DNA from 4 places in the Glutamicibacter sp. NPDC090743 genome. Region 3 is predicted to be linked to each of the others. Evidence: riboswitches for the same ligand, from Rfam matches in the RefSeq annotation. Region 3 holds a riboswitch; each other region holds the start of a gene.
What was found. A riboswitch is a leader RNA that binds a small molecule or an ion and turns the genes downstream of it on or off. The one in region 3 is predicted to bind thiamine pyrophosphate.
Positions count from the first base shown of each region.

Region 1: linked by a shared signal. The riboswitch ahead of ACIQTS_RS11200 (ECF transporter S component) and the one ahead of thiO (glycine oxidase ThiO) in region 3 are both predicted to bind thiamine pyrophosphate.
Region 2: linked by a shared signal. The riboswitch ahead of thiM (hydroxyethylthiazole kinase) and the one ahead of thiO (glycine oxidase ThiO) in region 3 are both predicted to bind thiamine pyrophosphate.
Region 4: linked by a shared signal. The riboswitch ahead of thiC (phosphomethylpyrimidine synthase ThiC) and the one ahead of thiO (glycine oxidase ThiO) in region 3 are both predicted to bind thiamine pyrophosphate.

Region 1 covers NZ_JBIVXE010000005.1:54,946-62,524, forward strand. Annotated here, with positions in the region: gene ACIQTS_RS11190 (aminodeoxychorismate lyase) at 29-904, shown strand; gene ACIQTS_RS11195 (ATP-binding cassette domain-containing protein) at 901-3,228, opposite strand; gene ACIQTS_RS11200 (ECF transporter S component) at 3,225-3,833, opposite strand; TPP riboswitch at 3,899-4,021, opposite strand; gene ACIQTS_RS11205 (DUF4235 domain-containing protein) at 4,097-4,348, shown strand; gene mnhG (monovalent cation/H(+) antiporter subunit G) at 4,405-4,809, opposite strand; gene ACIQTS_RS11215 (monovalent cation/H+ antiporter complex subunit F) at 4,809-5,075, opposite strand; gene ACIQTS_RS11220 (Na+/H+ antiporter subunit E) at 5,077-5,706, opposite strand; gene ACIQTS_RS11225 (Na+/H+ antiporter subunit D) at 5,715-7,316, opposite strand; gene ACIQTS_RS11230 (Na(+)/H(+) antiporter subunit C) at 7,313-7,579, opposite strand, start outside.
Region 2 covers NZ_JBIVXE010000002.1:604,660-612,238, forward strand. Annotated here, with positions in the region: gene ACIQTS_RS06260 (sugar porter family MFS transporter) at 1-1,119, opposite strand, end outside; gene ACIQTS_RS06265 (uracil-xanthine permease family protein) at 1,335-2,618, opposite strand; gene thiD (bifunctional hydroxymethylpyrimidine kinase/phosphomethylpyrimidine kinase) at 2,646-4,070, opposite strand; gene thiE (thiamine phosphate synthase) at 4,067-4,708, opposite strand; gene thiM (hydroxyethylthiazole kinase) at 4,701-5,495, opposite strand; TPP riboswitch at 5,485-5,579, opposite strand; gene ACIQTS_RS06285 (GntR family transcriptional regulator) at 5,614-5,982, opposite strand; gene ACIQTS_RS06290 (hypothetical protein) at 5,979-7,316, opposite strand; gene ACIQTS_RS06295 (hypothetical protein) at 7,303-7,533, shown strand.
Region 3 covers NZ_JBIVXE010000001.1:259,060-266,638, reverse strand. Annotated here, with positions in the region: gene thiS (sulfur carrier protein ThiS) at 1-165, opposite strand, end outside; gene thiO (glycine oxidase ThiO) at 192-1,289, opposite strand; TPP riboswitch at 1,287-1,391, opposite strand; gene ACIQTS_RS01345 (GNAT family N-acetyltransferase) at 1,471-2,430, shown strand; gene ACIQTS_RS01340 (mechanosensitive ion channel) at 2,514-3,734, opposite strand; gene ACIQTS_RS01335 (OsmC family protein) at 4,029-4,460, opposite strand; gene ACIQTS_RS01330 (GNAT family N-acetyltransferase) at 4,492-4,926, opposite strand; gene ACIQTS_RS01325 (alpha/beta fold hydrolase) at 5,048-5,842, opposite strand; gene ACIQTS_RS01320 (lysoplasmalogenase) at 5,833-6,552, opposite strand; gene ACIQTS_RS01315 (VOC family protein) at 6,613-7,299, opposite strand; gene ACIQTS_RS01310 (FAD-dependent oxidoreductase) at 7,575-7,579, shown strand, end outside.
Region 4 covers NZ_JBIVXE010000001.1:78,023-85,601, reverse strand. Annotated here, with positions in the region: gene ACIQTS_RS00425 (MaoC family dehydratase N-terminal domain-containing protein) at 1-430, opposite strand, end outside; gene ACIQTS_RS00420 (hypothetical protein) at 532-807, opposite strand; gene ACIQTS_RS00415 (DUF2797 domain-containing protein) at 894-1,835, opposite strand; gene ACIQTS_RS00410 (GTP pyrophosphokinase family protein) at 2,077-2,853, shown strand; tRNA gene ACIQTS_RS00405 (tRNA-Met) at 2,936-3,012, opposite strand; tRNA gene ACIQTS_RS00400 (tRNA-Thr) at 3,060-3,131, opposite strand; tRNA gene ACIQTS_RS00395 (tRNA-Thr) at 3,665-3,736, shown strand; TPP riboswitch at 4,010-4,117, shown strand; gene thiC (phosphomethylpyrimidine synthase ThiC) at 4,114-5,856, shown strand; gene ACIQTS_RS00385 (DEAD/DEAH box helicase) at 5,949-7,579, opposite strand, start outside.

The DNA.
Region 1 (7,579 bases), on a different contig from region 3:
AGACGCTGGGGTTCGATAATCTGTCTTTATGAGCTCACTTGTATTCTTGGATCCGGCCTATCCGGCTGGTCGTCTTGCAGACATCACTGCACCGCAACTTCTGGTCACAGCACAGGGAGTCACGCGAGGTGATGGCATCTTTGAATCGATGCTCTACACCAACCAGGCCGTACGCAAATTCGAAGCGCACCTGGCACGCTTGGCGACCTCGGCTGAAGTTGCCGACTTGGCCATTCCCGATGCGCGCAGCTGGTTTGCCGCGGTAGATACCGCTGTGGCCGATTTCGATGCCACCGGCGGCGCTGAAGAAGCGGTGGTCAAGCTGGTCGCCGCGCGCGGCGAGCACGACAATGATCCTGCCATTTGCTGGGTCACCGTGACCCCTGCCCCGGCTTTGGGCAGGGAACAGCGTGAAACCGGTGTGGATGTCCTGATGCTGGATCGCGGCTACGACTCGAAGCTGGCCGAACGTGCGCCATGGCTCATGATGGGCGCCAAGACCCTTTCCTATTCGATCAATATGGCCGCCCTGCGCTACGCGCACAAGCACGGCGCCCATGATGTCATTTTCACCTCCGCCGACGGGATCATCCTGGAAGCTCCGACCTCGACCGTGCTGGTAGCCCAGCGCGATGGCGAGACCAAGCGGCTGCTGACCCCGATGCTTGAAACCGGCATCCTGCCAGGCACCACGCAAAGCGCCATTTTCGACGCTGCGGCCCAGGATGGCTGGGAGCTGGGCTACGGCCCGTTGCGCCCGGAAGACCTGTATCAGGCCGATGGCGTGTGGCTGGTTTCCTCCATCCGCCTGCTGACCCCGGTGCGCACCATCGATGCCAAGCCGTTGCGCCTGGACGCTGAGCTCCATGAAGAGCTCAGCGCCCTGAGCGAAGCAATCCGCTAGGACCACACCAAGTTGTAGGTCCCTGCCAGCACGGCCGCAGCCATTGCGGCCGTGCCAAACAGGATCCCCGTGGCCAGCACCATGCCATCACGCCAGGTGAAGGTGGCCGTGCGAATCCATGTGCGCTTGGCCGTGCCGAACCCCTTGGCCTCCATCGTGGTGGCCAACCGTCCGGCGCGGCGAATCGCTTGCACCAGCAAGGCCAGCACCTGACCCAGGGTTGCCTTGATGCGTTGGCCCACGGTGCCGAAGTTCCCGACACCGCGAGCGCGCCGGGCCAGCGTGAGCGTGGTGAATTCTTCCACCATCAACCCGAGCAATCGCATGCCGGCCAAGGCCCCGAGCACAAACCGGTGGGGTACCTTCAGCTGCTGAGACAGCGCCCCGCCCAAATCGCTTGGATTCGTGGTGGCCAGCAGCAAGATGCACGGGATGGCCAGCGCGAAAGCGCGCAGTCCGGTGGCAATGCCCCCGGCCACCGATCCCTCGGTGATGCTGAAGGCGCCGAATTGGGCGTAGACCATGCCGCTATCCTGGCCCACCAAGGCGATGCCCCACGCCGCAAGGATTCCGGCAATCAGCAGTGGCCCCGCGCGCTTGAGGAATTTCAGCGGGCTCAGCCCTGCCAGGGGGAAGAACACCACGGTCGCCACGATCACGACCAGCGCCGAAACCCAATCCAAGGTGGTGATCAACGGCAGTGTTGCCGCAGCCACCGCACCGAGCTTGGCCAGCGGATTGATCTTCGCCAACCAGCTATGCCCTACCGGCGCATCAAGCACCGGCCCCTGTCGCGGGGTACCAGCTTCCGGGGTGCCGGCAGTGACCACCAGGTCCCTTGCTTTGAGCACCGAGGCAAAGTGATCGTCGTGGGTCACAGCAATGATCGCGGTGCCCTGCTGCAATTCCTCAACCAGCAGCCCGGCCAGTTCCCTCCACGTATTCGCATCCTGCCCGAAGGTCGGTTCGTCGAGGATCAGCACCTGGGGGGATGCGGCCAGAACAGTGGCCACGGACAAGCGCCGCTTCTCGCCCCCGGAGAGAGTGAACGGGTTCGCGTCTGCCAAATGCGCCAGGCCCAAGCGTTCCAGCAACGCGTCCACGCGCGCTTGGACCTGGGCCGGCTCGTACTTCGGCGCATCGGCGCTGCTGGCCTGCGCGCGGCTGGGAGCGAAAGCCAGCTCTTCCCGAACGCTCTGGGTCACGAATTGGTGTTCGGGTTCCTGGAACACCGAACCGATCCGCCCAATCATTGCACCGGCCTTCCAGGCAAACGGGGAGTTGACCAGACCGTCGGCCAGTTGCGCGGTGGCCGTCAACCCGCCGTCGGCCGGGACGAGCAATCCGCCCAAGGTCAAGGCCAGCGTCGACTTTCCAGCGCCATTCTCGCCGCGAATCACCGTCGCGGTGCCCGCTTGCACATTCACGTCCACCGCTTGGGTGCGCGGTGCCGTGGCGGTGCGGGCGGATACCAGCTGCTGCGCTTCCAGCAGCATGGCACCGGCACCGTTCGTTGCCCGGGCCACCTGCGGGAAGTAGCCTGGAATCCACACCCCGGCAGCAGCCAGCTCCTCGCGCACCGTTTCATCGGTGTACAGCTGCTGCGGGTCCAGATCGTGCGCGACTCCCCCACCGGGCTGCAGCACGATAACCCGGTCCACATGCTGCGCCCAGGCTTCAATCCGGTGTTCCACGACGACCAGCGTGGCACCGGAAAGCCGGGCGGCGTTCAGCACCGCATCGCGCAAGAGCTCAATGCTCTGCGGGTCCACATTGGCAGTCGGTTCATCGAGCAGCATGACCCTGGGTTCCATGGCCAGAATGCCGGCCAAGGCCAACCGCTGTTTCTGTCCGCCGGAAAGTTGCTGGGTGCGGTGCTCGAAGGACAGCGCACCCAGACCCACAGCGTCCAGCACTTCGGGGATCCGCTGGCGGATCAGTTCGGGATCCATTCCGAGGTTCTCCGCGCCAAAGGCCACATCATCGGCGACCCTGCTTTGCACTACCTGGGTTTCCGGGTCTTGCTGCATCAAGCCCACCGGGTGGCTCCGGATGAAGGCATCGCTGCCATCTATGAGCAGCCGGCCAGCGACCTGATCGTCCTCATCCGCTTCCAGCAACCCGGCCATCGCGTGCAGCAAGGTTGACTTGCCGGCGCCCGATGGACCGACCAGCAGCACCTTCTCACCGGCGTGGATCGCAAGGTCCAGTCCCGAGATGGCAGGATTCTTCCTCTCGGAGTGCTGCCAGCCGAACCCCGTTGCGGTGATGGCGGCACCGCGCTGGGTCAGCGAGGCTGCGCCGGAATTGGCAAAGGAACTCATTTTGCGCTTTCCAGGTGCGCACGCCGGCTCGGCAGGGCGCTCAATGCACCGGTCTTCGCCAGTCCGCGCGTGGCCAACCAGGACAGCAGCCCTGCGACGACTACGCCGGAAATGCCGGTGGCGATCACGTGGAAGATCTTCATTCCGGCGGTGTACTCAACGTAGTAGGCCAGGATGTAGGCCTCGGAAATGCCGGCGAACAAGCCGGCGAACAAGCCGGCCAGCAGCGCCACGCCCAGGTTCCACTTGCGGTAGCGGAATGCTGCGAAGACCAGCTCTGCACCCAGGCCCTGGACCAGGCCGGAGATCAGTACGGTCAAGCCGTAGTGCGAGCCCAGCAGCGCTTCAACTACGGCGGCCAGCAGCTCGCAGTAGATTGCGGCGCCTGGCTTGCGGATGATCAGTGCGCCGAGCACCGCCGGGAAGAGCCACATGCCGGTGAGCAGCGCGGTGGCTGGCGGGAAAGCCGCAAAGGCGAGTGAGAACAGGCCATAGCCGGCACTCCACGCCCAGAAAATGACCCCTGAAGCGACGGCGATCACCGAGGCGACGACGATATCAACTACACGCCAGCCGGTACGCTGCTTCGAAACTGTTTCGTTCATTGCTGGTCCTCCTGTGGAAAGGAGGGGAGATGGACGGAATGAGGGCATACTGCCGCGCCTATCCGCATCCGAGATGCTCGACTTCCTTCGCCGGTACTAGCCGGGGCAGGTTCGAGGGTCTGCGATCTATCGCACTCTCAGCGTCTTGCGACTTTTTTTAAAAGTCTGACGCTCCCCTGTCGGAATAATTACTGCTCCCCCACCATACCGCAGGTATGCTGGGCAGAGGAACGATATGTCAAGAGCTTGATCGCGAGGAAAAAATGGATAAAGTGCAGAAACTTGCCACTACCGGTATCACCGTTGGCGCTGGCATGCTCGGCGGCAAGCTGGTTGATTTCCTTTGGTTGAAGGCAACCGGCAGCAAAGCACCACGCAAGGGCACTGAGGAAGCAGCGGAAGCTTCTTTCCGCCGTGCCTTGGGCTTCGCAGTCGTTTCGGCCCTGGTCGCAGCAATCCTGCAGACCGTGGCTGATCGCAGCGCCAACAAGGTTGTTGCCAAGTTCACCAAGTAAGCTTCGGCGTTGAGCCAAAAGCGGGAGCCGCCCAGAGGGGCGGCTCCCGCTTTTTCTCAATCTTGTTCGTCTGGCGATCCGGTCTTGGAAACCGGGGTGGTTCCGGTCGGCGGTGTTCCGTTGACCTTGTTGACCACGTGGCTCAGCTCATCGGAGAACAGGGTTTCCTTGGCAGCGTGCTTGGTCCGGTAGCCGGAACGGCCAATCATGTGGGCCGAAACCGGTGCGGTCAATAGCTGCATTCCCCAGGCCAGCACGAGTACCGGGACCACAGCCCAGCTGCGCAGGTAAATGGCCAGTCCAGCGAAAATCAGCAGGAAGCCGAGTACCTGCGGTTTGGTCGCTGCATGCATGCGGGTGAGCATGTCCGGGAAGGTCAGCAAGCCGATGCCTGCGATCAATGACATCAGGCAGCCAAGGATCAGCAGGACGGCAACGAGGACATCAAGGAAGATTTCCATTAGGCGTTCCTCTGATCCGAAACGAAGCGCGAGACGGTCACCGAACCGATGAACCCGAGCATGCAGGCGGCCACGACGAACAGCAAGTAGTCGGTGTGCTTGTGCAGCACCATTTCCAGGCACAGCGCGGCGGAGATGATCAGCAGCATCACGTCCAGGGCCAGCACCCGGTCAAGGATTGACGGTCCCTTGGCAACACGGACCAGGCAGGCGACAGCACCGAGCCCGAGCATGATGCCGCAGATCCAAATGACGATATCCAGCATGTTACCCCTTCCTCGCATCAAAGTTCGGTCCGCATTCGCTCTTGATCGCTTCGTACTCGTCTCGGCTGCCGATAGCCATGATCAGCCGGCGTTCGATGTCCCGGATGCCGGAACGCGCCTTCTCCACGTCCGCAGGCGACTCGATGTCGATGTAGTGCAGGTACAGCGTCGACGAGCTGCGGTCCACGTCGATCACGAAGGAGCCCGGGATCAGCGTGAGCACGTGGCCCACGGTCATCACGATCAGGTCCGAGTCGGTGCGCAGCGGGACCGCAATGACCGCGCTGCGGGTGCGCTTCCCGCGGACCAGCGCCAGCCAGGCCACGTGGACGCTGGCCGCGAAGACCTGTCCGAGGAACCAGATGAACAGCTTCAGGCAGTACCAGGCATTGATCCGGCCCGAAAGGACCACCGGCGGCAGCGGGAACAGGTTCACGATCAGCAGCGCGATGATCACGCCGAAGACCATGTTCCCCAGGGAGAAGTCCTGCCAGAGAGCACCCCAGACGAAGAGCAGCAGCAGAAGCAGCGGCCATTCCTGCTTGAGTGTCGCGCGGTGGCGCACGCCGGAGGTATCCAGCGCATCGTCAATGCGCTGGTCACGCGGTTCAAAGTTCTTGTTCGGCATCATCCCTCCAATCAGAATGGCAAGATCGAGCTGATATACGGTTCGCGGGCGATCAGTTCCGCAGCCACCCGCTCGCAGAATTCGAAGATCGGCCCGGCAAAGACGGTCAGGGCGATGCCCGCAAGCACCAGCGAACCGGTGGCGTAGCGCATGCCCCACGGCAAGGAGTCGGCTTCCAGCTGCTTGGCCAGTTTCAACCCCAAGCGGGGGTTCTGCGCGCCGCCGGCCAACGTCTCGTCGGCGACCTGCGTCGCTTCGGCCACCAGGTCCTGGTTGGGCACCTCGGCATCAGCGGCACGGCGCCAGAACACACGGGCCCACACGCGGATGATCGCCATCAAGGTCAGCAGGCTGGTCAGCAATCCGGCGCCGATCACGACCCAGGTCAGCGGATCGGCATCCTGCGCGGCCGCATGCAATAGCCCGAATTTGCCCAGGAATCCGGAGAACGGCGGGATGCCGCCCAGATTGATGGCCGGGATGAAGAAGAGCAGGGCCAATGCCGGGGAAAGCTTGGCCAGCGAGCCGAGCCGGGTGACATTCGAGCTGCCGGCACGGCGTTCGATCAGTCCCGCTACCATGAACAGCGAAGTCTGCACGATGATGTGGTGGCCCACGTAGTAGATGGTCGCGGCGATGGCCAGCGGCCCGCCCACGGCCACGCCGAAGATCAGGTAGCCGATGTGGCTGGTGAGCGTGAAGGAAAGCATGCGCTTGAAGTCCGTCTGCGCCAGTGCACCGAGGATACCGATGACCATGGTCAGCGCGGCCACCACCAGCAGTCCGGCGTTGACCGAGCCGCCCGGGAAGAGCAGGGTTTCGGTGCGGACGATCGCGTAGACGCCCACCTTGGTCAGCAACCCGGCGAACACCGCGGTCACCGGGGCCGGTGCGGTCGGGTAGGAGTCCGGCAGCCACAGGGACAGCGGGAAGACCGCGGCCTTGATGCCGAAAGCGATCAGCAGCAGCACATGCAAGATCAGCTGCGGGCCCTGGCCCAGTTCGGGCAGCTTCACCGCCAGGTCAGCCATGTTCACCGTGCCGGTGGCCGCATAGGTCATCGCGATGGCCATCAGGAAGATCACCGAGGAAACCACGGAAACCACCACATAGGTGGTACCGGCGCGGATGCGCTCGGCGGTACCGCCCAAGGTCAGCAGCACGTAGCTGGCGGTGAGCAGGATTTCGAATCCGACGTACAGGTTGAAAAGGTCAGCGGCCAGGAAGGCGTTGGACACTCCGGCCAGCAGGATCAGGTACGCCGGGTGGAATATTGACACCGGTCCGGGCTCGTCCCCGTCGGCCAGGCCCTGGCTGGTGGCGAAGAGCAGCACGGCCAGCGAGACGACGGTGGAGACCAGCAGCATGAAGGCGCTGAACCCGTCGACCATCAGGGCGATGCCGAAGGGCGACTCCCAGCCGCCAATATGGATGGCATAGCTTTCCCCGCCCCATACGGCGGCGAGCATTCCCGCTTCGAGCACCAGGGTCAGGCACAGGATGCCGATGGTGATCAGGCGCTGCAGGCGGACCTGGCGGCGGGCCAGGAAGGCTGCCCCGGCGCCGAAGATCGGCAGCACCACGGCCAAAGGGGCTAGATCCAGGAAATTCACTCTTCCCCCTCGCGCACTGGGCGTCCTTCTTCATCGACGAATTCGGTCGTATCCTCGGCCACTGGCGAGTCTTCTTCCTCGTCGTAGGCGGTCTTCTGGGACACCTTGATATCTTCGGTGTCATCTGTGAGCTCATCAGCGCTGGTCAGGGTCCAGGACCGGTAGATCATCGCCAGCAGGAAGGCGGTCACCGCGAAGGTGATCACAATGGCGGTGAGGATCAGGGCCTGCGGCAGCGGGTCCGAGTACGAGTCGGCCGCCGC
Region 2 (7,579 bases), on a different contig from region 3:
GACCAGGGCGACGATGCCCCAGCTGCCCGGCAGCGACACGGCGCCGTCGATGGTGACCGACTGCGCGAACGCTACCGCCATCATGCCCAGCGACACGGTCATGATGGCCGAGCCGATGGTGAGCAGCAGCTTGCGTCCCAGCACGTCGATCAGCAGCACCGCCACGATCGTTGCCAGCACGTTGGTCGCCGAGGTGATCAGCGAAATCGTGAAGGAATCCGATTCGGCAAAGCCGACGGACTTCCACAGCGTCGTGGAGTAGTAGAAGATCACGTTGATGCCGACGAACTGCTGGAAGACCGAGAGCAGGATGCCGACCCACACCAGCGGGTGGAAGCCGAAGCGGCCCAGCAGGTCCTTGAAGACCTGGCGGCGCTCGATGTGCACGGTGGAGCGGATCTCTTCGATCTTCTTTTCGGTATCCGTGCCGGCGTTCATGCCCATATCGCGGGTCAGCACGGTAGCTGCTTCAACGAAGCGGCCGCGCTCGACCAGGTAGCGGGGAGATTCGGGCAGGCGCAGCGAGAGCAGGCCGTAGAGCACTGCTGGAACCAGCAGCGACAGGTACATCCAGCGCCAGGCCGTCAGGCCGAACAAGCCGACGGCATCCGCCGAGCCCATGACGAAGACCAGCAGCGCGCTGACCAGGAAGGCCACGAAGATGCCCAGCACGATGGCCATCTGCTGCATGGTGCCCAGGCGTCCGCGATGCGCGGCCGGGGAGACCTCGGCAATGTAGGCAGGGGCGATCACCGAGGCGAAGCCCACGCCGATGCCGCCGACAATGCGCCAGATGATCAGGTCGGTTACGCCGAAGCACAGGCCGCAGCCGATGGCTGATGCTGCCAGGAGGATGGAGGCGAAGAGCATGGTGCGCACGCGTCCCACGCGTTCGGAGACCACACCGGCTATCCAGGCTCCCAGTGCTGCGCCGAGCAGGGCGCAGGAAACGGTGAATCCGATGGTTACCGCGTTGAGCCCGAATTCGTGCTCGACAGCGTCCACGGTGCCGTTAACGATTGATGAGTCATATCCGAAAACGAACCCACCCAATGCCGCCCCGAGGGCGATGAAGATGAGTCGCGCGGAGAGTTTTCCGTCTGATGTAGTCGCAGTCACAATGAGCCATGCTATCGGATTCGAGAGCCGCAGAATCCCGATTTTCCGATTTTTTATGGGAGATCGATCACAAATTGGAAGGAGTCCTTACTTCAAGACCGGGGGAGGCCCAGTGCGCGTCGCCGCTTCATGACTGGCCAGCTTCCGAATTCTTGGCAAAAAAGCAGGCCGGCATTGTGAGTTCTCGCGATGCCGGCCTGCGGGGAATTTATTTGCTAGCTATCCGCAGGCTTCTGCGAGTCCGCCAAATCGTTGCCGCGCATCTTGGCGACGATACTCATCAGGTGGAAGACCACCAAGGTGGCGATCGAGCCCAGGGCGATGCCGCCCAGCTGGAGCTGGCCGAAGGCGATTTCCTTGGTCACTGCAATGGCGATGATCAGGCCGGTGCCGGCGGTCATCAAGTTGATCGGGTTGCCGAAATCGACCTTCGCCTCGATCCACAGGCGCGCGCCGACGATGCCGATCATGCCGTAGAGCACGATGCCCAAGCCGCCAATCACGCCTTCTGGAATGGTGCCGATCAATGCGCCGAACTTCGGCAGGAAGGCCAGGGCCACGGCCACAATCGCAGCGATCCAATAGGCCGCGGTCGAGTACACGCGCGAAGCGGCCATCACGCCGATGTTCTCGGCATAGGTGGTCGTGGCCGAACCGCCGCCGAAACCGGCGAGCACGCTGGCAGCGCCATCGGCCATCAGCGCACGGCCGTTGAACTTCGACAGGTCGCGATTGGTCATCACGCCCACGGTGCGCACATGGCCGATGTTCTCGGCGATCAGCACGAACACCGCAGGCAGGAACATCAGCGCAGTGTCGAAGTGGAAGGTCGGGGTGTGGAATTCTGGCAGTCCGATCCACTCCGCGGCAGCAACCGCCTTGAAGCTCACCTGCCCCTGGGCCAGTGCAACAAGGTAGCCGCAAAGAAGTCCCATGAGGATCGACAGCCGGCCCAGCAGGCCCTTGAACGCAACGGTCGCGACCACGGTAAAGATCACCGTGAGGAAAGTGGTCAGCGGGAACTCGGTCATGGGAACCAGCGTTGCGCTGGCCAAATTCAGGCCGATGAGCGCCACAATGGTGCCCATGACCACCGGCGGCATCAGGGCGTGGATCCAGCCGGTGCCGGTCTTCTGCACGATCAGCCCGACAACGAACAGCAAGGCCCCGGTCATCACGATGCCGCCCAGCGCGCCGGACATGCTGTGCGACTGGGTGGTCGAGAGCACCGGAGCAATCATCGCAAAGGACGAGCCGAGGTAGCTGGGCACCTTGTTCCTGGTCATCAGCAAGAAGATGACGGTGGCCAGGCCGGTGAACAGCAAGGTCGTGGTGACCGGGAAGCCGGTGATGGTTGGCACCAGGATGCTGGCGCCGAACATCGCCAGGATGTGCTGGGCTCCGATGGAAACGGTCTGCGGCCAATGCAGCCGCTCATCCGGGGCAACTACCTCACCTGGGGTGATGGTCCTGCCGTTGCCGTGAATGCTCCAACTCATGATTCCTCTTCCCGGGCCCTGCGGGTTTTAGGCCGTAGAGAAGTCTACTCGGTTCTCGTGCGCCTGCGCGAAGAAAGAGCGCTCATGTTCCGCCGAGCGGATGAAAGCGGCCTCCATGCGGGCCCGCAGCTGCGGATCTGCCTGCTCGAACGCCTGGCGGACCATTTCGATGGCCTGCTCGGTGGCGGAATCGAATTCCTCGGATGCATAGGTTTCCAGCCATTGCCGATAAGGATGCTCGGCATGGTTGGCTGCCGACAACCGCTTGCCGATGTCCTGGTACAGCCAGTAGCAAGGCAGGATCGCGGCAATCAGCTCCCCGTAGCTCTCCTGGCTGGCGGCCAGGTGGTTGGTGTAGTTCAGCGTGGTGGCGCTGGGCGTATCAGCGAACTCGTCCAGGTAGCTGCCGTGCAGCTGCAGCTCGCCATCGAGGATGCCGTTGGCGCCACGCGACCAGAAACGCTGGGCACCGAGATCCGGCGCCATCGAGCTGGCCAGCGAAAGCACTTTGGCATAGCGCAGCAGATACAGCGCATCCTGGGCGATGTAGTAGTGGAAGTCATCCCGGTCCAAGGTGCCCTCGGATAGCCGGGTGATGAAATCCAGCTGGTCGATTTCCTCGCGGATCGGCTGGATCTTCTGCCACCAGTCGCCCATGGGATCTGCCGTGCCGAAGAAGTCGATGAAGTGGTTGACCGGGCCGTGGCCGCTGCCCACCTGCAATTGGTCGGCCGCTGCGATGGCCTTGGAGAGGTAGGACTTGGACTGCTCCAACGCGGCGATCCAATCTCCAGTGGCAGCGAAGCGGGTAGCCAGAGTGCTGGAAAGGGTGCAGCCGGTGCCGTGGGTGTTCCTGGTGGCATGGCGCGGGCCGTGCAGCTCCAGTTGCACCCCGCCCGCCGACACCAGGGCATCGGGGCAATCCGCCCCGGCCAGGTGCCCGCCCTTGGCCAGCACCAGCGTGTCGTGCTTGGCAGCCAGCCGCTGGGCCTGGCGCAGGGCTTCGTCCCAGAAAGGGGCCACAGGCTCGCGCAGCAAGCTGGCCAGCTCCAGCAGGTTCGGGGTAATCACCGTGGCGCGATCCAGCAGCGAATCAAGGGCGGATTCGTCGTCGAGCAGGCGATCCCCGCTGGTCGCCACCATGACCGGGTCCAGCACGACGGGGGCGTCAACAGTTTCCAGCCAGCGGGTGACTGCGCGGATCACCTCGGCGTTGGCCAGCATCCCGATCTTGATCGCATCGATGCGGATATCTGTGCTCACGGCTTCGAGCTGCGCGAGGACGAAATCGCCACTGATCGCCTGAACTCCGGATACCCCATGGGTGTTTTGCACAGTCAAAGCGGTGATCACGCACATTCCGTAGCCGCCGTTGGCGGCAATGGCCTTCAGATCCGCTTGGATTCCGGCGCCGCCGGAAGGATCGGAGCCTGCGATGGATAGGATGTTCATTTCGAGGCCTCCCAGGCTGCGACCAGCTGCGCGCTGGCAAGTTGCGGATCTTCGGCGTTGCAGATGGCGCGGACCACGGCCAGGCCTGCGCCGCCGCCGGCGCGGATCGCGGCGGCATCGTCTTGGGTAATTGCGCCGATCGCTACGCAGGGCAGCTTGGCCAAGGCAGCGGCTCGCGCAAAGCCGTCCAGCCCCAGGGGAACAGGATGGTCTTTTTTCGTCGGAGTGGCGCGGATGGCTCCTACACCGAGGTAGTCGATCACCGAGGCGTCCTTGTTCGCCTGGGCCAATTGCTCATCGCTGGAAGTACTCAAGCCGATGATGCCCTCGCCAATGATCTGGCGAGCCAGCTGTACCGGCACATCTTTTTGCCCGATATGGATGCCGTTCACTGCTGCGCCAGCAGCCCGTGCCGCGAGGTAGACGTCAATGCGGTCATTGATCAGCAACTGGGCTTTGCCCTCGGTGAGCTTGGCAGCCGCGCAGGCCAGCTCGAAGAATTCCCGGGCGCTTTCATCCTTGGCGCGCAGCTGGATCCACCCGATCCCTCCGGCGACGGCGCCCTCGATAACTTCCAGGGTGCTGCGTGGGGTGCAGCTGGCAGTGTTGGCTACTAGATAAGCGCCGTAATTATGCATGGTTCAATTCCTCGTACTTCAAAGTTTTCAGTTCCCCGGGATCGGCAGCCGACAGCGCATCAAGGAAGGCAACTGCGAAGCTGCCCGGACCGGAGCTGCCAGCCAGGGCCTTTTCCGCGGCCAGGCCATAGAAACCGTGGGCTGCGATGGTGGCCTCGAACGGGTCATCGTGGACCGCAACCATTCCGGCGCAGACCGCGCCCAAGGCGCAGCCGCCACCTGTCATCCGGGTCAAGCCAATTCCGTTGGTTTGCACCAAGACGGTACGCGTGGCGTCGATGATGGCGTCAGCCTGGCCGGAAATGGCCACTACGCAGTCGTTTTCCGTGGCCAGTTCGCGTCCCGCCGCCAAGGCGGCAGAAACCTCATCCAAGGCATCGACACCGCGCGAAGCAGATTGCCGGCCGGCCAGGGCCAGGATTTCCGAGGCGTTGCCGCGAATCAGGGTCGGGCGTTGCCGGACAATGCGCCGGGCAAACTCCGTGCGCACCGGAAGCGCTCCCACTGCCACTGGATCCAGGACCCAGGGGGTGCCTGCAGCGCTCGCCGACTGCACAGCTTCTTCCATGGCGGTCAGCTGTTCAGTGCTTGGAGTTCCCAAATTCACCAATACGGCTGAAGCTGCCTGTGCGAATGGGCCGGCCTCTCCGGGCAGATCCGTCATGGCCGGGGAAGCCCCGGATGCCAGCAGGACATTGGCGGTGAAATTGGATACGACGGTATTGGTCAGGCAAAAAACCAAAGGTGATTGTTGCCGGTATTTTTGGGCAACTGCATGCAAAGCCATGCGACATCCCTCCGCTAGCGTGAACTAGATCAGGTTCTACGGGTCTTATCTCAGTCGGTTGATCCGACACCCCGTGTCACTGCCATAGAGCGTACGCACAACCGGTTCCGAGGACAAGTTACTTACGCTCGCGCCGCGCCACCAAGGCCTTGAGCGTGGCCGCATCCACCTTCTGCGCGGCCGCCAACGCCCAGAGGTGATCCACGGCGGCCAGGAGATCTTCACTGGTATCCACCGGCTGCGGCCGCTCGTTGACCACTGTGCCGGCACGGCGCCGGGAGGTGATCAGCTCTTCGGCTTCCAGCTCCTTGTAGGCGCGCGCCACTGTACCGACAGCGACGCCGAGGTCCGTGGCCAGCGCACGCACAGTAGGCAGCTTGCTCCCCGAGGGCAGATCTCCCAAGGAGATCAGTGAAGCAATCTGCGAGCGGATCTGCTCATAGGGCGGGGTAGCTGCTTGGAGGTCAACACTGATCTGCGTGCTCATGAAGTAGCTGCCGGCTGATGTTCCCGCACGAAGGCGCTACCGGGGCGCTCTAGGAAAATGACTGCTGGGACAACGAAGATGAGCAATGCAAAGAGTCCCAGCCCGGCCGGGAATCCGTAGCCAATGAGCAGCATGGCTACCACTGCACTGGTGTTAACACGCATTGAACGCAGTTCCAGGACCTTGCGGTACCAGATTTCTTCGGCCGACGAGACAGCCCAGGGAATAATCGCCCGGCGGGAGAACCAGACGAATCCAAGATGGGTTGCCAGCAACAGCAGGATCAAGCCTGCAACCATTGTCTTGCCTGGAGGTGCGAAGCCCCACAAATAGTCCAGTGGCGGATCGAGAAGAAAATAGGTGCTGGTGGCAAACAGCAAGCCAGCGGCGATGTAGGACCACAAGGGCAAGGGTGCGTGGTACTTGGGTGCTGCAGACGCCTGCCGGGCCACCGTGCTGACGTAGCTGAGATAAAGCGCATTGAGAACGGCATAGCTCAAAGCCGCACCGGCAAAGATCATTAAGATCCACGTAGTTCGCTCATTGGTAGGCATCTGGAGCTCGTCATCCAGTGGCAAGAATGACCAGCCGATTGCAACGCTGAGCAAGGTGAGTGCTGCAGTTACGTATTGCAAGGTGAATAGTTGATCACGCAAACGCGAGAAGGCGGTCCGTTCCCTGGTGGTGGATTGAGCTGAGAATGTAGAGCGCGGTCCCCAGAAGAGCAACGTGAGGGCTACCGCAAGGGCGCCATAGCTAACGAACTCGTACTGTCCATCCGGCGAATTAGCCTGCGAGTAATTGACCACCGACACGGTGAAGGCCAGCAAGACGATGCCGATATTGCGCATCAAGCGGTTGAGCCAGACCGTGCGCAACGCTTGGTTGTCTTCGACCGAGATGCCGGCCAAGGCAGGTTTTTTCAGGATAACTACGGTAATCACAGCCGCGGCCACGATGATCCCTGCCAGGGCCACGATGAATACCGGGAGCATCTGCGTGCCCGGCAACCGCCCATCATACGGACCCTCCGACGTGTATGAATAGATGCCGTCAAAATCAAAGGTCGTGAATTCCGAGGCCGGAACGCCAACGAGCCCTTCGACTTTGGACGCCGGCCACAGGGAGCCGACCGCGATCAGCAGCAAAAGCCCAACGAAAGCCCCTAGGGCCTTGGGAAACGGAGTTGTCAGGCTGCGGGCCTCTAATGAAGCGGTGCGCACTGGCTGGAGTTCCTTGGGCCAAGTGAACAAGCCGATGAGGTAAACCAGAAGAACCCAGATCCCCGGAGTGAGTGCTTCAGCGAGAGCCGAACCTGAATTGGGCTCGGTCATTGAAACGCGCCAGGTCTCAGACAAATCCCATGAGGTTGAAGCAAAGAATGCGATCAATGCGCACCAGAACGAGTGGGATCGGGCCCGGTCGATAGCTGGTGTTCCACGCCTGTGCGCCACCGAACGCAACCAAACGCAGATGATTGCGGCAACGAAAGCGATGGATATGGCGCTCGCCGAGAACTGGTTCATGGAAATCAATGTATCAACTATTTGATACATATTGAATCCTCTGGCGAATTAAACGATGAAAAATAGTCCCA
Region 3 (7,579 bases):
GACAGCGCCATTGACGGCGGCGGCAACTCCGAGCTTGCTGCCGTCAGCGGCCACCGAGTTGGCGTCCAGTTCCTTGCCGATTTGCGTGCTGATGAATTCGCGAAGGGTGGTTCCTTCGTCCAGGTTCAGTTGCCGTGAATTGAAATTGATGCCGATGCTTGTCATGGTTGCTGCTCCGTTCGGTGAGCGGTCTAGGTTGCGTTGGCAAAGCGGTGGGGATCCACAGCCTGGTGCAAGGGGTGGGATTGGTGGCCGTGGGCGAGATCCGCAGTGAGCGTTGCGCCCAGCGGAGCCAGCAGCACGCCGTGCCGGGAGTACCCGGTGCAGAGCAGCAGCCCTGGATCAAGGCGTCCAAGCAGCGGCCGGTCATCTGGCGTGGCGGGACGTGCCCGGGCCGTTGCCTCGTTCAGCGTGCAGTCGCTGATGCCGGGGACAAGCTTTCTCGCGTTGTCCAGCAGCAGGTGCATCGCGCCAATGTTCACCGCTTGTTGCCGGTCTTCACGGACACTGGCGCCAAGGACGAGGCTGCCGTCCCTTCTCGGCACTAGATACACCTGTTCCCGGTGCACGATGCCGCGGATGGTGCGGGTGATGAGCGGCGGGCCTGCTGGTCCCTGGATCCGGAGGATGTCTCCGTAGACCGGACGCAGCGGAAGTTCGTTCAAGCCATCGAGGGTGCCAAGACCGGTGGCCACGATGGTCTGCTCCGCTTCGAAGATTCGGCCCGATGCGGTGCACACAGCGGTGGTCCGCTTCCCGTCGGTCACCAGTGCCTGCGCCCGTTCCTCGACCAGGTGCGGACGCAGATGCTCCAACAGGATCTTGACGATGGATCGAGGGTCGACCTGGTGGTCATCTTGGCACAGGACCGCGCCAGCAATATTGGCGGCCAAGGCTGGTTCGAGCTTGCGGGCTTGGCTGGGCAGCAGCTTTTGCGCTGACAGGCCGAGGGATATCTGCAGTTCGGCCAGCTCGTGCAGGGCTTCGCGGTCCGCAGGCTCTGCGGCGACAACGAGCGTGGAGTTCTGCAAGTAGTCCGGGCGTTGCCCGGTGGCCGATTCGATGCGCTCGATGAACTGCGGATAGGCGGCATTCGAGGCGGCAAGCAGCTGGTGCAACGGGCCATTGCCCCAGACCGTTTCAGCTGCCGGGGCCAGCATTCCTGCTGCCGCGTAGCTTGCACCTTGGCCGGGTGCCGGATCGATGAGGGTGACGGTGTGTGCGCGTGAATCCAGCTCGAACGCGACGGCCAGGCCGATTATCCCGGCGCCAACAATGTTGACATGCACAAGGGCACGCTTCCTTCCTACGGCGGCATGACCCGCATCAGGTGTAGCGGTCGGCTCGGTGCCCTCTCAGCCTGGTCGATTCAGGCTCCCGCGGATTACAGCGATTATAAGCATGATGCAGCTCATAAAGTCGAACTTCACTGAACGCAGTTCCGTCATCTTCTGTGATGTACTTGCTGACATGGCATTCCATGACTTCCCTATCGAGCTTTCCCAAGGTTCTGCGCTATCCAGCACCATCATCTCGTTGGAGCAAGAACTCTTGGAATCTAGCCAACGCCATAGCCAGGAGCAATTGCAGCGGCGCTTGCATCCTCGGTTCGCCGAGGTGGGAGCCAGCGGGCGAGTCTATGATCGCGAGGCCATCATTGCCCAGCTGGCCCAGGAGCCGGCACGGGCTGCCGGGGCGTTGAAAGTCGAAAGCCCGGTGGCTCTCCAGCTTTCAGACCAGCTGGTGCTGCTGCGCTGGAAGCTGCTCTCCGGTTCCCCCAGCGAACGCAGTTCACTGTGGATCCATGAGCAGGGCCGCTGGCAGCTGCTCTTCCACCAGGGCACGGTCGCCGCTCATCCGCAGCCATCTGCAGGACCGAAGGAAACCGTGCATGCCGACGGTGAATTCACGGTGCGCCGGCTGCGCCTTTCGGATGCCGAAGCGGTCTTCGAGGCATTCTCCTCGAACCCCGACATGCTGCGCCAAGGCGACGCCGATTCCCCGCAAAAGGCTGAGTCGTATGTGCGCGCACTGCTGGAGGCCGGGGAACGCCAGCAGGCGATGGCCGTCGCATATCGGGATCGGCTGGTGGGACTGGTGTGCGGTACGGTCGACCCGGCCAATCGGAACGCGTGGATTTGGTATTGGATGAACCAGAATTACCGGGGCCGGTCGCTGGCCACCCGCGCCGTGGCAACCTTGGTGGATTACCTGTTCGACGAGCTGGGACTGTACCGCTTGGAGCTGGGCTTGCGGGCAAATAATCCCGGGTCGAAGCATGTGGCAGAAAGCAACGGCTTCCTGCACGAAGGTGTCGAGCGGGGCAAATTCCTGGTTGCCGGAGAACGCATCGATGTGCACACCTACGCGCGGTTGCGTACCGATGGCGGCTCTGCGGTCATGCCCTTGCCGTGGGGCACGCAGCAGTAGCTTGGCGGGCATCAAAAAAGTCGCGGAATCCGGTTTTGGATTCCGCGACTTCTTATCTGTCCCTCAGGTTTTGTGATGCGTGGTTAGATGCCTGGGTTCGATGCCGGTGGCGTCGAGTCCGGGCCATTGGTGGCCTGTTGGGCCTCCATCTTTTTCAGCGTGCGGGCCGCAGCATCACGACCGCCGAGGCCAAAGGCCAGAGCCGCTGCCAATGCTGCGCCAATGACGATTGCGCCGAAGGCCATGTTGATGATCGAATCGGCGATACCCATGTACTTCAGGCCCATCGCCACGAACAGCGCAATTGCCGTGTAGCGGATGATCTTCGAAGCAGTAGTGTCACCCAAGAAGCGGCCAATCACATTGGCGATGACGAAACCTGCGGCGATAATTGCTGCGCCGAAGAGGATCTTGCCGCCCAAGGCCAGGATCTCATTGAGGATATTGGTGATCGCTGGGAAGTTCAGCATCTGGGCCGCCATCACACCGAAGAACAGCACGATAGCAATCTTGACGATGCCAGCGATGATTCCCGAAGCGCTCTTGCCCTCGGGAACTACGCCCCACTGGGCAACAACAGTGTCGGTACCCACGCCGTGGAGGGTGGATTCAAGTAGCTGCCCGACGAACTTGGCAATCAGGATACCCACGGCCAAGAGCGCCAAGGCCATGATGACCTGCGGGATTGCGGTGAAGACCAGCTGCAGCATCTGCTGGGCAGGTACCGAAATTGCCGCGATGCCCAGAACCTGCAGGGCTGATATTGCGACGACTAGCAGGATCAAGGCGAAGACGATGTTGGCAATGATGTCAACGATCTTCGCTTGGGATTCGCGAGACTGAACTTCATCTACTGGTTCGTTGCCTGGGGTGACCTTGCGGACCAGTCCGCTAAAATCGACAGTTCCCAAACCGGTCCTCAGCAGCTGGCGAACGATATTCGCGATGACGTAGCCAATGAAGAAGATGAAGCCCGCACCGATGAGGTTGGGGATGAAGGCCATGACGCCGCCGAGCATGCCCTGCACCGGCGATAGCACTTCGGATAGAGCGAAGACCTGCAGGATTGCCACGAGGCCGAAGAGCCAGACAATCAACCCCGCGACCTTGCCTAGGGATTGGCCTATTTGTTCTCCGTCATTGCCCTGCTTTTGCAGGAACTTCACCCTGTTCACCAGTTTGGCGGCAGCCCAACGAATTATGCGTGCAACTAGCCACGTAATGATGAGGATGATTAGCGCGATGCCAACCTTTTGTAGCATCGACGCCCAGTCGATATTGCCTAAAACGTTCTCAGACTGCATTGCTGCTCCTTCAACGTAGGGACAGTCCGACCCTACGATGAAGGTTCTCCGCTGACTAGGGCAAAGACCCATGCTCCCAGCTTGAATCATTGGACTTTCACAGCTCGAATTGCGAAAAGCTGACTATATCCCGATGTGTTCAACGAATTCCGAACAATAAGACCTTGCCGACAACTGATCCACGCAATGTTAGAAAGTTCGCGGTTGCGTCCAAACCCGTGAATTGCCATGGAAGCTATTGCGGATTCAGCCATTGACCTTTATTCATCCGGGAATTGCCGGAAGTCCCGCTACCTAGTTGATGACTTCGCTCCGCACGGAAGCGCCCAGTTCAACGGTGCGGGAGACGGTGCAGTATTTGTCATGCGAAAGCTTGACGATGCGCTCCACCATGCTGGCTGCCTTGCGGCCTTCCTCGGTATCGGGGAACTTCAAATCGAAACCAAGATGGATATCCTCCATCCGGCTCGCCGAGTTCTCAGAGACCTTGTAGCCGCCCGCTTTGACTTCGAATTTCTCAGGCTCGCTTCTCCTGGTGGTCGCCACATCAACATCAATTGCGGAACATCCTGCGATGGCAGCAAGCAGCAACTCCACCGGGGTTAGCAATCCTTCGCCCTGGCCGAATTCTAGGCTGGCTCCCGATTCGAGGCTAGTGGCCCTGTACTTGCGTGCCTCGACGCGTTCGATGCTGACTTCACGGATCTCACGGCTATTTTCACTCATGAAACTATCGTGCCACGATCCAGGCTGAAGACTACACGTGGCGCAATACGACTCGTTGCGGCGACGATGCAGATTCCCCGGGCACAGGCACGAATCCGCAGTCGCCAAAGAACGCAATGGCAGGCTGGCGCTGGCAATCGAGATGAACTCTGATCCCGGGAATGCTGGCGATGATTTCATCCAGCAGGATGCGGCCCACACCCTTCTGGCGATCAGTGTGCCTCACCCAGAGCAGTTCGATGCGTGTACTGCTCCATGCCGCAAAGCCAACAATGCGTCGACCATGCTGGGCAATCCTGACTGAGACCGATTGGCTATAGACAGCTTCCAGGGCGACGGCCACCGCATCAATATCAGCAGCCGAGAGGAAGTCTCCCCGGCGTTCCACCGAACTGCGCCAAATGTCGAGCAGGTCAGGCACTTCATCCACGCTCGACAGCTCGCGCAGCAGGAGAGTCTCTTCCATGCCATATTCCTTCATGCTCAAGCGAATCCGTACTTGCTGATTCGAAATGTAGCCGGGTGCCAGCGATTCCTCAAGTTTTCATGGATCGTTGCGGCACACCAGCATGCGGTTTTTCCCCGGCTCAAGCCGGCTCGTTCATGCGGCCCGTGCGGTGGGCCCAGTCCCGCAATTCGGCCGCGGCCTGCTCGGGCTGCTCAAGGTGCACGTTATGCCCTGCAGAATCAAGCACGCGGATCCTCATCGAGGGGTACCGGCGCGATAGCTGCTCGGGATCCCGGTATCCGGTGATGTGGTCTTGTTTCCCGCACAGGATGGTTACCGGAATATCCAGCTGGCGTTTACGCTCCACGGGCAGAGGATCCAGGAAGTAGCGCTTGGATAGCTTGGCCATAGAGCGCAAGTTCGCGCAGTCCAGCCCGGGCAGCACCCACTGCGCGAAGCTCTGCCACGCCTGCTGCGATTGCACCACGGCAATATCGGAGAATTGCTGTGCTTGGCGGGGATCTATCCGGGCCAACAGCCCGGGATCCTCTACGACTACCTGCGCTTCGGGCACAGTGCGCCGCGAGGCATCGGGAAAGACCACTGGGGCCAGGAGGAATAGTCCTTGGGCCTGGCCGGGAAACCTGTCGGCCATCTCCTGGCAGAGCAAGGCGCCAAGAGAGTTGCCCAGCAGTGCGAACGGCCCCTCTCCCGCGGTTTGCCTGATCAGTTCCTCCAACCAGTTTGCAAGTTCTGGCAGTCCCCCGGGGTTCCCTAGCGGTGGACAGGTTCCGAAGCCGGGCAAGTCGACGTAGTGCAAGTCGAAGATCTGCGCGTTGGCCAGCTCTGCTTCCAGCGGCTTGAGGATACGGTGGTCTACCCCGTTGCCATGCACCATGAACAACGGGATCCTGCTCTTTGGGGCTACTCGCATTTCACCGTGCTCTTCTCCTGTGCCTCGCGCTGGCTCGCAGCGTAGCTGATCATCCATTGGCCAGCTACGTAGGTGAGCATAATCCAGAATCCCATTCCGGGGACATCGATATCCGCAAATGAGCGCAGCGCGATCAAGGAATCGGAGAGGAAGAATATTGCGCCGCCGAAGCCTGCGATCGGACCCAGCCCGGTACTGAGGATGGCCATCATCATCAATGCCAAGCCATAGATGATCACCGGGGCGAGCAGCACTCCCGCACCGGGTGAGCAGAGGACCAGCAGCAGGGCAAATGCGGCAAGATAAGGAAGCGGCATCCACCAATGGCGCAGTATCGAAGATTTCCAGTATCTTGCCAGAGCGGCGATGTAGAAGAACTGCGCAACCAGGAATGCGCTAACCATGGCCAGGAATACAGAATCGCCGTCCATGAACCGGGGCAAGGTGTCACCGACCCAGGAGAAGAAAAGGGCTATGAGCACCAGCCGGATCAGTGTGCCACGCGGCGAGGTGGTGAGGGCGAGAACCGTTCCTGCCAACAGCGGCATCAGCAGGATCTGCGTGACGTCCGCCAGCAGCCCCGAAGGCCAGAACAGTTGTGCCAGCAAATGGGTGGCAGTTGCGAGCAGGAGCGCCAGAGCCGCGATCCCGCGGCGTGACTGCCCCGGGATCACCGCAACGGTGTGCTCATTGCCTAGGTGTGGTTGCACTTTCTTCCTTGGGTAGTGCCGATAATTGCGTTTAGCGGCCTCGGGGCGTTGCCGGATCCGTCACCGGTTGGAAGCCGACGGGGCCAGGACGCAGAATTCATTGCCCGAGCGGTCCTGGAATACCCGCCATGGCAGCGTACCCCACGGACGGTCCAGTTCCTTGCCGCCCAATGCGCAGATGATTCCCAACGCGTCCTCCATGCTCTCGGCCTGTTCGAGACGCAGGTCCAGATGGATCGCATTCTTCCCCGCAGTCTTGGGTGAAGCTTCCCGGACAAGGACCAGCCGCGGGCCCGCGCCTGATGGATGAGCCAGAACCACTGGAGACCGCGCAACGATGTCCCATCCCAGCAGCTGCTTCCAGAATTCTGCATCTCCGGCCGGGTCAACGCAGGCCAGTTGCAGGGCTTCAAGCTCCAAGCCGCTTGCGTCCTGGTCGTGGGCACGGAGCAGAAATTCGTTGCCTGCGGCATCGAGCCTGGACTCCATGGCATGCCGGTGCCGATCGCCAAGGCGTTCGCTGAAATGGGTGCCGGATCCGAGGATCAGGTGCACGCGCTGTTGAGCACGGTCCGGGTTCCGGACAGCGGGGAAGCACAAATCCAGGTATCTCGGTCCGGCCAGCTGCAGCCGGGTTTCATAGCCGTCGGCGTTATCGGTCAGCATCTGGCACTTGAGCAGGACCTCCCAGAATTCCCCTTGCTGTTTCGGGCTTTCGGCATCGAAGACGATATTTTCCCAGTACATGCTTCCAGCCTACCGCTGGGGTGATTCCGGTCACTTCGCGCATTCGTTGAACCGGCCAATAATATCCACATATGGAAATTGATTATCGTTGACTTAGGCAATGGAAACAAGAATTCTTTTTGCAGGATTTCCACAAGAATTAGTTGCAATGCTAATTTCTAACACCATGATTACATGCTTGAATTTGAGCAAGTTGTTTATCTTAGTGCCATTAATTCCGATTCCAAGATTCTCCTGGCGGAAATTGGAGCATTTTCCGCCGGTATTATGTTGCCATGAG
Region 4 (7,579 bases), 180 kb from region 3:
CCAGTAGCGATGAAACGGTGGTTGCGATCTTCTCGCCAGCCACGGTGGTTATTTCCGCGCGGGTGGTGATCATGGCACCGGCACCCATTTCACGGACCTGGTCCACGTAGAGCTCGGCAAGCAGTTCATCGCCGGCAACGATCGGACGGTGATGGGTGAAGCGCTGGTCGGCGTGCACCACGCGGGAGAAGTCGATGCCGCTGGCAGGGTCGGCAATCAGCTGCGCGTCAGCGCGCTGGGCGATGATGATCGCGAAGGTCGGAGGGGCAACGACATCGCTATAGCCCAGCTCGCGAGCGGCCTGCACATCGTAGTGCGCCTGGTTGGCGGCCTTGGTGGCCTTGGCGAATTCGCGGATCTTTTCGCGCCCTACCTGGTAGGACTCGCCGGCAGGGTAGATGCGCCCTACCAGGTCGGGGTTGATGCCCATGGATTCTCCTGAACGTTGTTGGAAGTGGCCAGGCGAGGCTGCCGCCGGATACGGGACCCGGGCGCAGCCAAGCGGTCACACGGTGGAATTCTTGCGGAGCCCTAGTCCTGCCCGTCCGCCGGGCGCTTCTTGGCTCGAGGGGCCGCCAGGCCATTGGCAATACGCCACTGGCGCGCATCCCTGGCGCGGACAACCAGTCCGGCGATGTGGCAGAGCATGCCGATGACCATGATGCCGATTGCTGTGTAGACCGTTGGCAGCGATGGAATGTTCGCGCCGATGATGGCCAAGATGATGCCTGCGCCCATGATGCCCATGGCAGCGAAGACGAGCTTCTTATAGCGTGATGAGGCCGATTCCCAAGGAGTGTTGGTCATGGTTCAAGTCTAGTTCAGCTCCGGCTGTGTCCGCTCATTGAGGCCGGGGCATTTCCCGTGACTCCCCCGACAACGCTGGGCCTGATTCAGAACAGGGCGGATTGCTCTTCCCTGAAATCTCCGAAGTTCTCCACGATGGCGACCTCGCGGGTCTTCAACTCGGCGGCATCCAGCAGGCGCACGGTGGTGCCTTCGCCGCTGTCTGCGAGGATGCTTTGCCCCAGCACGCCGCGGATGCGCAGATTCACGGTGTTCCCGCCCAGTGCCGTATTCCAGGCATGCAGCGAATGGGTATCCCAGGCGTCAACGACCGGGCGGGCGAAGGCCGGTTGTTTCCATAGCTCGTCGCGCAGCTGCACGCCGTAGGTCTCCAGACCCCGCTGGGCGCCAAGGAAGGCCCGGGTCCGGCTTGCCGCTTCGGAGTTGATCTGGTCCAGCTGGGCGTAGTCCAGTTCCCAGCTGGCCAGTCCCTTGATCTTGGACTTCTGCCGGACTTGCTGGCTCAGGCCCACGTGTTCAGTGACCAGGTCTTCGAGCACTCGAATAGCGGCGCCATCAGCGGCGCGGGCAACATAGCGGGCAATGACCGCTCCCTGCTGCGCCAAGCGAGTCCATTTGCTCTGGGTCGAGGTGGTACCGACCTTGGTCGCCCCATGGGCGAAGCTTGCGACATACAAGAAGTGCGGCTGCTCCAGGTACTTGCGCATGCCCTCCGGGGCTTCGCCGGTCTTGTGGAAATGATGCATGAACTTTGAATGATCCAGCCGGCGGCAGCGTTCGCACTGGGTTCCGGTACGCAGCGCTTTGTTCTTCGGGCAAGGCAAGGTGTTGCGAGAGCCATCGCTTTTCATCGTGATGTAGCCCAGACAGAATTTCAGTTCGCCGATGCGCAGGCTTAGTGAACGGTTGGCTTCCAGGTATTCGGTGCTCCATTTTTCCGCTTGCCGAAGCCGGAGCATGGGGGCGCATTCATGCTCTGAGAAGCTGATGCCGTGGCAGAGCTGCCGGTGGTCGCTGGCGAATTCCATCGATGCCTTCCTCGAAGTTACCTCTTCAACGATAGTTCACCGGACATGGCTAGCTCCTGCAAGGCAGGTTGGCCGGTGCCTGCAGCCCGAAAGTTTGCTGGACGAATTCCCGATTCGTTCTGGCCTAATTCCTAGGAGAAGCCCTTAAGCTGGAACTGCACCGGAACCGTACCGCGGGCCGGGCCATAATCTGCTGAGGTGATCCAGGATTTCTGTCCCATTTGATGACAAGACTCGTGCAGTGGCCATCACAGCTGCCGAGACCGCCCCTTCGCCGGCCGAGCTGCAGCGATTGACGCAAGCTTTCCGCCATGATTTCCAGCGTTTCATGATGGAATACCAGTTTGCGGTGGACGAGGTGCTGACCAAGGTCTCGATCTTGCGTGAAGAGTTCTTGTATTTGCACAATTACAATCCAATTGAGCACGTCACTTCCCGGGTGAAAACTCCGGAGAGCATCATGCGCAAGGTCTCCCGCCGAAACATCTCCCCGTCCCTGCCTGCCATTCGCGAGAACATCAGCGACATTGCCGGCGTGCGCATTACCTGCAGTTTCGTCAAGGACATCTACAAGGTCCTGAACACGTTAACCTCGCAGAATGACCTGAAGGTCCTCCAAATCAAGGACTACATCAAGAACCCGAAGCCCAACGGCTATAAAAGTGTCCATGCGATCGTGCAGATCCCGGTCTACTTGTCCGATGGCCCGGTCGATGTCGTGGTGGAGCTGCAGATCCGTACCATTGCCCAGGATTTCTGGGCAAGCCTGGAACATAAGATCTTCTACAAGTACGAGGGCGAAGTTCCAGAACATCTCGTGCAAGAGCTTGCCGACGCGGCGGCCATGGCGACGAAACTCGACATGCAGATGCAGCGCTTACATACCGAAGTCCACGGCCATGATGCCAATCAGGCACCGAGCCAAGATGCGGATTTCGATACGACAGCGATCCAGGGGCTGCTGTCGCTGGCTCAGCAAGCCAAGGACGGGAACCAGGAGAAGGACTTGGATCACTAGCCGTTCATGGCCTCGAACGACAATGCTGCTTCGGGGCCGGAAACCAAAAAAGATCCTCGGCCGAAGCCGAGGATCTTTGATTTGGTAGCGGCGCCGGGACTCGATCCCGGGACCTCACGATTATGAGTCGTGCGCTCTAACCAGCTGAGCTACGCCGCCACAAGTGAGAAGCAATCCAGTAGAAGCCAAGAAAGCTTCTCACTCAGAGCCCCCTGCCGGAATCGATCCGGCGACCTCGTTCTTACCAAGAACGCGCTCTACCACTGAGCTAAGGGGGCAACGAGTAAATACTCTACACGGATTTCCCGGCAAAGAAAAATCGGCGGATCACCCCGGAAAAGACCCGGAAAATTCTGTAAAACCATTAGTCAATGGCTATTTATCCCCTCACTCGCCACCCCGGGGACGAAGGGTGGGACAAAAAGTGCCCTGGTGACGATGCTCACGGGAGTGCTCCTCGTGGTCAATCGCGGATTTGCCCGGGTGCGCAGGATAGAATCCCGCGGATTCTTCCCGGTGGCCAAACATCGAATTACTCCGCTTGGAATTTCGGAACGCTGCCACCTTTTCCCGCTCCAGAACCCGTGACCGAGCGGCACTTGGGCAACACCCGATCCACCCTGGCACGCAGGCACGGCTCCAGCGGCCGGCAGTTGGATCCCAGGCCGCGAACCGGGGTGCTGGAAACCGCCAGGAAGGCAACAGCTCCTTGCCGCCCATTCCGGTCTTGAGTAGGAATATTGTGACCTCAGCAACAAATTCCCGACGGATTTTGCAAACCTCAAAAACCTGTGTAAAGTATTTACCTGTTGCCCCCTTAGCTCAGTGGTAGAGCGCGTTCTTGGTAAGAACGAGGTCGCCGGATCGATTCCGGCAGGGGGCTCGAAATAAGAGAGGCAATCTGGTTCCAGATTGCCTCTCTTTTCGTTTATCCCGCAGATGCCGTGTAGCCACTGCGAGCATGGCCCAGGGCACACCCCAAGCTGCAGCACCGGCTACCGGCTGCGTCTTGCGCCCCGGATTCCAGGTGCCCCCGGCAAGAGTCTCCGGCCAATGAAAAGCATCTTGGCCCGCCACAGCCGGCCCTTCCCACTTCCTTGATGTCAGGCCCTGACCACTGGGTTTGCGTTTAACCCTCGCAAGCGTGCTAAGTTGTTCGCGACCACACGGGTGCCCTGGCAAGGGCTGAGATCGGGCTATCGCCGTCCGCGACCGTTGAACCTGTCCGGGTAATGCCGGCGAAGGAAGTGAGTTTCCCCAGTGGAACAAATTGAACAGCACCCTGCCCACACCCTTGCCTACCGTGAATCTGCGGGAATTTCTGTTCCCGTCACGCAGATCCAATTGGCAGACTCCCCCAATGGACAGTCCAACGAGCCGCTGGCTGTATATCGCACCAGCGGACCGGGAAGCGAGCCCACCCAAGGCCTGCAACCCTTCCGCGAGCGGTGGATCCTGGAACGCGGGGACGTGGAAACCTATGCAGGCCGCGAACGCAACCTGCACGACGACGGACGCTCAGCGGTCCGCCGCGGCACGGCCAGCGCGGAATGGGCCGGACGCTCAGCCCCGCCGCTGCAGGCCGTTGGCGGAGCCCGCGTGACGCAAATGCACTATGCGCGTGCCGGGATCATCACCCCGGAAATGCGCTATGTGGCCCTGCGCGAGGAATGCGATGTCGAGCTGGTGCGCAGCGAGCTCGCGGCCGGGCGAGCCATCATCCCGGCGAACATCAACCACCCGGAATCCGAGCCGATGATCATCGGCAAGGCGTTCCTGGTCAAGATCAATGCGAATATCGGCAACTCGGCGGTGACCAGCTCCATCGCAGAAGAAGTCTCCAAGCTCCAGTGGGCGGCCAAATGGGGCGCGGACACGGTTATGGACCTGTCCACCGGAGATGACATCCACACCACCCGCGAGTGGATCATCCGCAACTCCCCGGTCCCCATCGGCACCGTGCCGATCTACCAGGCGTTGGAGAAGGTCAACGGCGAAGCCAACGAACTGACCTGGGAGATCTTCCGCGACACCGTCATTGAGCAGTGCGAGCAGGGCGTGGACTACATGACCATCCACGCCGGGGTGCTGCTGCGCTACATCCCGCTGACTGCCAACCGGGTCACCGGCATGGTCTCGCGTGGCGGGTCCATCATGGCCGGCTGGTGCTTGGCGCACCACCAGGAGAATTTCCTGTACACCCACTTCGATCAGCTGTGCGAGATCTTCGCGCAGTACGACGTGGCCTTCTCGCTGGGCGACGGGCTGCGCCCGGGTTCCATCGCAGATGCGAACGACGCCGCCCAGTTCGCCGAGCTGGACACCCTGGCCGAGCTGACCAAGCGCGCCTGGAAGTACGATGTGCAGGTGATGGTCGAAGGCCCGGGGCATATCCCGTTCCATCTGGTGCGCGAGAATGTGGAACGCCAGCAGCAGCTGTGCGATGGGGCGCCGTTCTATACCCTGGGCCCGCTGGTCACCGACATCGCCCCGGGCTACGACCACATCACCAGCGCCATTGGCGCCACGGAGATCGCACGGTACGGGACCGCGATGCTCTGCTACGTCACTCCCAAGGAGCATCTGGGACTGCCCAACCGGGATGATGTGAAGACCGGGGTGATCACCTACAAGATCGCTGCGCACGCCGCCGATCTGGCCAAGGGCCACCCGGGCGCCACAGCGCGGGATGATGCGCTGAGCAAGGCGCGCTTCGAATTCCGCTGGAATGACCAGTTCGCGTTGTCCCTTGACCCGGTCACCGCACAGGAATTCCATGATGAGACCTTGCCGGCCGAGCCGGCCAAGACCGCCCACTTCTGCTCCATGTGCGGGCCGAAGTTCTGCTCCATGCGCATCTCCCAGGATATCCGCGACGAGTACGGCTCGGCCGAGGCGCAAGCCGCCCTGGCCGGGATGGCGCAGAAAAGCAGGCAGTTCCTGGAAAGCGGCGGCACGGTCTATCTCGGGGACGGGATCCCGGTGGGAACTCCTGCTCCGTAAATAGCCTGCGGCGCACGAAAAACGCCCTTGGGGCAAGCTTTCGGCTTGCCCCAAGGGCGTTATTCAATGCTGTTCAGCTGCGTGCGACTGGCTTAGTAGTCGCGACGTCCACCGCTGCGGCCCGAGTCGCTGAAGCGATCCTTGCCGCCGCGTCCGCCGCCGCCGAAGCCGCCACGTCCGCCGCCGCGTCCGCCACCGAAACCGCCACGGCCGCCACTGCGTCCGCCGCCGAAGCCACCACCACGGCCGCCACGGAAGCCACCGCGGTCGCCTTCGTCGTCACGGCGCGGGCTGCGGCCATTGTCGAGCTCGAGCTCGATGGCTTCGCCGCCGATGCGGGTCTTGGACAGTGCACGCCACTGGTCCTTGCTCAGCTCTGCTGGCAACTCGACCAGGGTGTGGTCCGAACGGATCTCGATGCCGCCGATTTCCGAAGAATCGAAGCCGCCCTCGTTGGCCAGTGCGCCAACGATCGAGCCCGGCTGCACGCGGTTGCGTCGGCCTACGGCCAGACGGTACATGGCGTTGCCTTCGGCAGCGGTCTTGCGGGCACGTGGACCGCGATCGCCACGGTCACCGCGTTCGCTACGGTCGCCGCGCTCTGGGCGATCCATGCGTGCCTTCTTCGAAGGGGACATGACTGGTTCGGTCATCAGCAGCGGGCGGCCGCCCTGGGCCATCAGAGCCAGTGCAGCTGCAATTTCCAGCTGGTCCAGGTCTTCGTGCTCGGAAGCGAACTTCTCCACGATTTCGCGGAAGGTGGTCAGGTCCTGGCCGCTGATGGTCTTGTCGATGCGATCGGTGAACTTCTGGATACGACGGTCGTTGACCGAATCCAGCGAAGGCAGCTGCATCTGGGTCACCGGCTGGCGGGTAGCCTTCTCGATGGCACGCAGCAAGTACTTCTCGCGCGGGGTCATGAACAGGATCGCGTCGCCCGAGCGGCCGGCACGGCCGGTACGGCCAATGCGGTGCACGTAGGACTCGGTGTCATGCGGGATGTCGAAGTTGATAACGTGCGAAATACGCTCAACGTCCAAGCCACGAGCTGCCACGTCGGTAGCAACCAGGATGTCGATCTTGCCCGAGCGCAGGTTCTCAACGGTGCGCTCACGCTGCTGCTGAGGGATGTCGCCGTTGATGGCAGCCGCGGTGAAGCCGCGGGCCTTCAGCTTGTCGGCCAGGTCCTCGGTAGCCATCTTGGTGCGGACGAAGGTGATAACGCCTTCGAACGACTCGGATTCCAGGATGCGGGTCATGGCGTCCAGCTTGTGGGCGCCCATGACCTGCAGGTAGCGCTGGGTGATGTTGGTGCCGGTGGACTGCTTGGACTTCACGGCAACTTCCTGCGGGTTGCGCAGGTATTCCGAAGCGATGCGGCGGATGGTGCGTGGCATGGTTGCCGAGAACAGGGCAACCTGCTTGTCCTCTGGGGTAGCTTCCAAGATCTTGTCGACCTCTTCGGCGAAGCCCATGCGCAGCATTTCGTCGGCCTCATCAAGGACAACGTACTGCAGGTTCGACAGGTCCAAGGAACCCTTGTTGATGTGGTCGATAACGCGACCTGGGGTACCAACGACTACCTGGGCGCCACGGCGCAAGCCGTTGAGCTGCGGGCCGTATGGCGAGCCGCCGTACACTGGCAGAACGGTGAAGTTCGGCAGGTACTTGGCGTAGGAAGTGAAGGCTTCGGCGACCTGGAGGGCCAGCTCGCGGGTTGGAG